3 regions of the Serratia fonticola genome follow, and region 2 is predicted to be linked to each of the others. Evidence: predicted binding sites of a transcription regulator. Region 2 holds the regulator's gene; each other region holds the start of a gene.
What was found. The regulator PurR, encoded in region 2, represses purine synthesis genes. The targets are predictions, from matches to a motif close to CANGCAAACGTTTGCNTG.
Positions count from the first base shown of each region.

Region 1 (2,207 bases), 1.7 Mb from region 2:
GCAGGAACAGGTGGTTGTAGGTGCCGCCAGAAACCACTTTGTAACCGCGATCCAGGAACACTTTCACCATCGCTTTGGCGTTATCGGCCACTTGCTGCTGGTAAACCTTGAACTCAGGCTCCATCGCTTCTTTCAACGCTACCGCTTTACCCGCGATCACGTGCATCAGCGGGCCGCCCTGGCCACCTGGGAAGACGGCAGAGTTCAGCTTCTTGTACAGATCTTCATCACCACCTTTGGCCAGGATCAGGCCGCCACGCGGACCTGCCAGCGTTTTGTGAGTGGTGGTGGTCACGACGTGAGCATGAGGAACCGGGTTCGGGTAAACGCCAGCGGCAATCAGGCCAGCCACGTGTGCCATATCCACGAACAGGTAAGCACCGATGCTGTCAGCGATTTCACGCATTTTTGCCCAATCAACCACACCGGAGAAGGCCGAGAAGCCGCCGATGATCATTTTTGGTTTGTGGGTCTGCGCCTGTTTGGCCAGATCGTTATAGTCAATCTGCCCGGATTCATCGATGCCGTAAGGCACCACGTTATACAGCTTACCGGACAGGTTCACCGGTGAACCGTGCGTCAGGTGGCCGCCGTGTGCCAGATTCATCCCCAGGATGGTGTCACCCGGCTGCAGCAGTGCGGTATAAACGGCAAAGTTAGCCTGAGAACCAGAGTGCGGCTGCACGTTGGCATAGTCGGCACCGAACAGCTCTTTGGCGCGATCGATCGCCAGTTGCTCAACGATATCAACGTATTCGCAACCGCCGTAGTAACGCTTGCCCGGATAGCCTTCTGCGTATTTGTTGGTCAGTTGGGAACCCTGGGCCTGCATCACACGCGGGCTGGTGTAGTTCTCAGACGCAATCAGCTCAATGTGCTCTTCCTGACGCACCACTTCCTGCTCCATTGCATGCCACAGTTCGGCATCATAATCAGCAATGTTCATTTCACGCTTTAACATCCGGCATCTCCTGACTGAAATCAGCTAGCTTAATTTACCCCTATGGGTGCTGGGCCACAGTGTAAACCGTTTCGGCCTATCGAAGATAGGTCTTGACAGAGGTTTTTACGCAAACGATTGGCATCAGGTGGCGTAAGGCTTTGAACCCTTAAAGGACGCATTTTGGCAACGGAGTTTTACTCATCAACAAAATGCGCTTTTTTCAAGTTCTGTGAAGGCGATCGACGGTTAACAACCCCGCAACAACAACAGGGATATTTACAAGCATGAGAAAATTTCATAAGATGCATATAAAATGCATCTATTAGATAATCATAAAAACATCCCCAAGGAGCCTCACCATGCTGGATAGTCAAACCATCGCCACCGTTAAATCGACCATCCCCCTGTTAGCCGAAACCGGCCCCAAACTGACCGCCCACTTCTACGATCGCATGTTTGCTCATAACCCTGAATTGAAAGATATTTTCAATATGAGCAACCAGCGTAACGGCGATCAGCGCCAGGCGTTGTTCGATGCTATCTGCGCTTACGCCAGCAATCTGGAAAACCTGGCCGCCCTGCTGCCTGCGGTAGAACGCATTGCCCAGAAGCACGCCAGCTTCAATATCCAGCCCGATCAGTATCAGATTGTCGGCCACCACCTGTTAGCCACGTTGGACGAAATGCTCAGCCCTGGTCAGGAAGTGCTTGATGCCTGGGGAAAAGCCTACGGGGTGCTGGCCAACGTGTTTATTCAGCGTGAAGGCCAGATTTATCAGGAAACGGAAAAGAGTGACGGCGGCTGGCGTGATTTGCGAGCCTTCCGCATCGTGAAAAAACAGCCGCAGAGCGAGGTCATATCCAGCTTTATACTGGCACCGGTAGACGGCGGCCGCGTGGCCGATTACCAGCCGGGTCAGTATCTGGCGGTTTATATTAACGATGGTAGCCTGCAACATCAGGAGATCCGCCAGTATTCACTCACCACCGCATCGAACGGGGAATATTACCGTATCGCGGTCAAACGTGAGGAACAGGGCGCCGTTTCCAACTTCCTGCATCAACAGGCCAAAGAAGGCGATATCATTCATCTCGCGGCACCACACGGCGATTTCTTCCTGCAGGTAGAACCTACTATGCCGGTGGCATTAATCTCGGCAGGTGTTGGCCAAACGCCAATGCTGGGGATGCTTAACACCCTGCACGACAATCAGCATCCGGCCAACATCCACTGGCTGCATGCAGCAGAAAACGGCTCGGTGCA
Region 1 is NZ_CP011254.1:214,883-217,089, forward strand. Features, by position in the region: gene glyA (serine hydroxymethyltransferase) at 1-961, opposite strand, end outside; gene hmpA (NO-inducible flavohemoprotein) at 1,303-2,207, shown strand, end outside.
Region 1: a site for PurR is predicted at 1,068-1,085, ahead of glyA (serine hydroxymethyltransferase). Genes of this name have one in related genera too.

Region 2 (2,207 bases):
CAGAGGCCATCAATAAGTCATTCGGCTCCTTCGCCGCCTTTAAAGAGCAATTCACCGATGCCGCCGTGAAAAACTTCGGCGCGGGCTGGACTTGGCTGGTGAAAAAAGCGGACGGTAGTCTGGCGATCGTCAGCACCTCAAATGCGGCAACCCCGCTGACCGGCGCAGACGTTCCGTTATTGACCGTTGACGTGTGGGAGCATGCTTACTACATCGACTACCGCAATGCGCGGCCAAAGTACCTGGAAAACTTCTGGGCGTTGGTGAACTGGGCGTTCGTGGCAGAAAACCTGGCTTAACGGCGGGTGACTAGCTAATAATAAGGCGCGGCATCAAGCTGCGCCTTTGTTTTTCTGCTGCGGATCAGTTCAATGCGGCAATAAAACTGAAAGCAATAATCATTGCCAAGGCACCCACGGTGGTGAGTAATGACATCTTCAAATCGGTATCCATATACAACTCCCTCTCAGATTGGCTTTTCAAGAGCATAAGCCACACAGTTTATACGTCAAATCATTTTCCCACAGTTCGTGATTAAAATCTTGTTATGCTTTCCCCGCTGATAATTACCGATTAGCTCTTCCACTTTTCTTCAATATGCGACAAAATCCGCAGTTCACAACTGCGTACCGATAAACTGCCCCTCCCTGTTCAAGCGATTTACGACTTCAGCACTAAAAACTCAGTTTTCGCTTATCTGGGAAAGGATCTACGTAGGCAAACGATTAACATCATACTTACATGCTGTAACATGTGGGTTTAGGAGTCATTTTTTACATGGCAACGATTAAAGATGTGGCCAAACGCGCTGGCGTTTCTACCACTACCGTATCGCACGTTATCAATAAAACGCGTTTCGTCGCCGAAGATACCAAAACGGCCGTTTGGGCCGCCATCAAAGAGCTGCACTATTCACCCAGCGCCGTCGCCCGCAGCCTCAAGGTCAATCACACCAAATCGATCGGTTTGCTCGCCACCTCGAGCGAGGCCCCCTATTTTGCCGAAGTGATCGAAGCGGTAGAAAACAGCTGCTACAGCAAAGGCTATACCCTGATCTTGTGTAACTCGCACAATAATCTGGATAAACAGCAAGCCTATCTAGCGATGCTGGCGCAAAAGCGCGTCGATGGCCTGCTGGTGATGTGCTCAGAATATCCAGATCAGCTACTGGGCATGCTGGAAGATTACCGTAATATTCCCATGGTAGTGATGGATTGGGGTACCGCACGCGGAGACTTCACCGATACCATTATCGACAATGCCTTCGAGGGCGGTTACCTGGCAGGCCGCTACCTGATCGAACGTGGCCACCGGGACATCGGTGCAATTCCTGGTCAACTGGCGCGTAATACCGGTGGAGGTCGCCACCAGGGCTTTCTGAAAGCCATGAAGGAAGCCAACATCGAAGTGCGCGAAGAATGGATCGTGCAGGGGGATTTCGAGCCTGAATCTGGCTACAAAGCCATGCATCAGATCCTGTCGCAAAAGCATCGTCCAACCGCCGTTTTCTGTGGCGGCGATATTATGGCCATGGGGGCGATCTGTGCCGCCGATGAGCTGGGGTTGCGTGTACCGCAGGATATCTCGGTTATTGGCTACGACAACGTGCGTAATGCCCGCTACTTCACCCCGGCGCTGACCACCATTCACCAGCCGAAAGAGCGACTGGGCGAAATGGCCTTTACCATGCTGTTGGATCGCATCATCAGCAAGCGTGAAGAATCGCAGGTGATTGAAGTGCATCCAAAACTCATCGAGCGCCGCTCAGTCGCCGATGGTCCTTTTGTCGATTACCGCCGCTAAATACTGTGCCTTAACCCCATATTTCTCCGTAGGGGCGCCGCATGCTGCGCCCGATTCCCCCCCGGGTCCTCTTCACTGAGCCATTCCTGATTGAGCGTTTCGCTATCGCCCAGATAGTCCAGCAGCCAGGCCATGGCCGGAGACTGGGCGTTTTGCTGCCAGGTCAGGCAGCAAGCGCTGGGCGGGAAAGGCTCATGCAGTGTCAACACCACCAGTTCGCCACTTTGCACCAACGGCAATACGCGATGTGCAGGCACCATGCCCACACACAGCCCGGCACGCAAACAATCTACCGCCGAAACCCAGTCCGGCACGGTCAGCCGCCGCTGGTTGTCCAGCGACCAGGTCACCCGCTTGGGTAAATTGCGCGAAGTATCTTCCAACAGCAACGAGGGATAGGGCCG
Region 2 is NZ_CP011254.1:4,550,684-4,552,890, reverse strand. Features, by position in the region: gene sodB (superoxide dismutase [Fe]) at 1-299, shown strand, start outside; gene cydH (cytochrome bd-I oxidase subunit CydH) at 364-453, opposite strand; gene purR (HTH-type transcriptional repressor PurR) at 778-1,803, shown strand; gene punR (DNA-binding transcriptional activator PunR) at 1,800-2,207, opposite strand, start outside.

Region 3 (2,207 bases), 110 kb from region 2:
TTGATTGGACCCTGCGGCGTACCGATGTCCACCCCATCATTCCATTGACCACCGTTATGGAAGTAACGTGCCACGAAGGAGTAATGCCAGTGATCGTAGTTCAGCGCCAAAATGTGGCTGGAGGCGATAGAGTTGCTGGTACGTGCCTGACGGCCATCCACCACGAAGTTGTCGCTGCCCAGATCGGAATCAAAGTCAAAGTTGGTGAAACCGATATAGCTCAGGTTGCCGCCCCACATTTCGGTCAACGGCACGAAGTATTTCACCTTGAAGCGATAGCCGTCCCAGCTGTTCTCGTTGGATGCCTCATAGTTCTGCCATTGGTATTTGGCATAAATGTTCATCGACAGGCTCATCGGCAGACCGGTTTCGATATCGGTGCCCAGACCCATGTACCAGGTGCTTTGACGGGAGGCACTGTTACGCCCCATGTCGTAAATATAGTTGTTGGCAAAATACCACTCTTTGAACGGCCCAAAGCCCAGGTTGGTGCCGGTCAGTTTGTCGATGGAGAAGCGCGGTTCGATCTCCATAAACAGCGGTGAGCCTTTGTCCCAGATACCACGGTTTGGCGTATTACCGGTGCCGAAGAACTTTGGCACGTCCACGTAGCCATAGAAATCCAGCCAGTCTTTCTTGGCAAAGGCTTCATACTCCAGATACACGTCATTGTTCAGCTGCGGCCCGAAGCGGGTATGGTAGCTGCCTACTACGTTGACACTCTGATGCCACCAGTCTGAAAGATACTGGCTGTCTTTGCTTTCTGCCGCCATGGAAGCGGGGCTGAAAGACGCGGAGAGAAGCACACCTGCTGCGAGAGCTATTTTCTTCATTTTATTACCACATGCTGAGTGGGCCAATTCCCTGCCCGTTGGAATGATATGTGTCTGGCGACGCCTGCTGTAAACAAACGGTTACCTATTGCCGGTTGCCGTGCGCATTATAGAAAGCTCTCGCTGTAATAATCTGTGATCCAGTTAGGCATTTTACCATCGCGTAATCGATTGCGTTCTCATTTTATAAAATAAATTGCAGTGCAAAACATTTTTGATGTGATTTTCATCATGTCGATAAATTTTCAAGCGACGACTTTTGGTGTCTTTGTGTTCAACACCAAATTTTAACCTGGGGTTAAAAAGCGCGTAAAAAAGCCGACGCTTATGTCGGCTTAGTGGCAGGCGGGCGCAGTATATGGCCCCTTATTTCGCGAACCGGTTGGTTTTATCAGCGAGCTCCGGGTACGGCCTTGGCAATGTTCTCTTGCCGGAATACCACCTCATCACCGATGGCAATTTCCCATTGGCTGACCGGGATATCGACTTTCGGCGAGGCCACGACGACCGAGCCGTGGATCAGCTTATCGTCACGGCGCAGGATCATCACATCCAACTGGTATTCATGCGGCAGGTTAGCGGTGGTCAGGCGAACGATATCGCCGGTGCTGAAACTGTGGCCATTAAGCGCTGGCTGCTGAATAAATTGAATATCTTTTCTCATTTTCCCGTTCCTTCTGGCAGAACACTTACCTTGAGATTAGCTCGAAATTCATTATTCTGCCGCCTGTGCTGGTAAAAAATAAGCCTCAGTCGGCGCGGGTGGCCCGCCAGCAAATCAGCGATCCTAGCGTTACCATTATCACCCCCTGCCAGAAGTTAAGGGTCAGCGCGGTGCTGAGTACCACGGCGGCAAACACCGATGACAACACCGGGGTAAAGTAAGATACGGTCGCCAGCAGCGTCATATTGCCATGCAGGATCCCAACGTTCCAAGCGGCATAGCCAGCCCCCATCGCCGTCCCCACGCACAGCAACGCCACCACAACCGGCAGGCTAAAGTGCATACCGCTTTCATTGCTGAAAGGATAAATTAACCACAGCGCCAGCGCGGTGAGCGAGATAAACAGCACCACCGCGTTTTTGCCCTGGGCGATCCTCTTGGTCACGTTGCAATAGATGGCCCAAATCACCGCACCACTGAATGCCAGCCCGTAACTCAACGGATTGCTGCGCACGTTGGCCAGCATTTGCGCTGGTGACCAACCGCCGCTGCCGCTCATGATCCAGCCAATCCCGAACAGGGAAAGCAACAAACCAGGCACCACCCACCATTTGGCCTTTTGCCCATTGAACAGGATGGCCATCAACACGGTAAAACAGGGCCAAAGATAGTTGATCATCCCCAGCTCAATGGCCTGCGTACGGTTGCTG
Region 3 is NZ_CP011254.1:4,436,255-4,438,461, reverse strand. Features, by position in the region: gene WN53_RS19635 (nucleoside-specific channel-forming protein Tsx) at 1-833, opposite strand, end outside; gene WN53_RS19630 (hypothetical protein) at 1,225-1,497, opposite strand; gene yddG (aromatic amino acid DMT transporter YddG) at 1,583-2,207, opposite strand, start outside.
Region 3: a site for PurR is predicted at 994-1,011, ahead of WN53_RS19635 (nucleoside-specific channel-forming protein Tsx). Genes of this name have one in related genera too.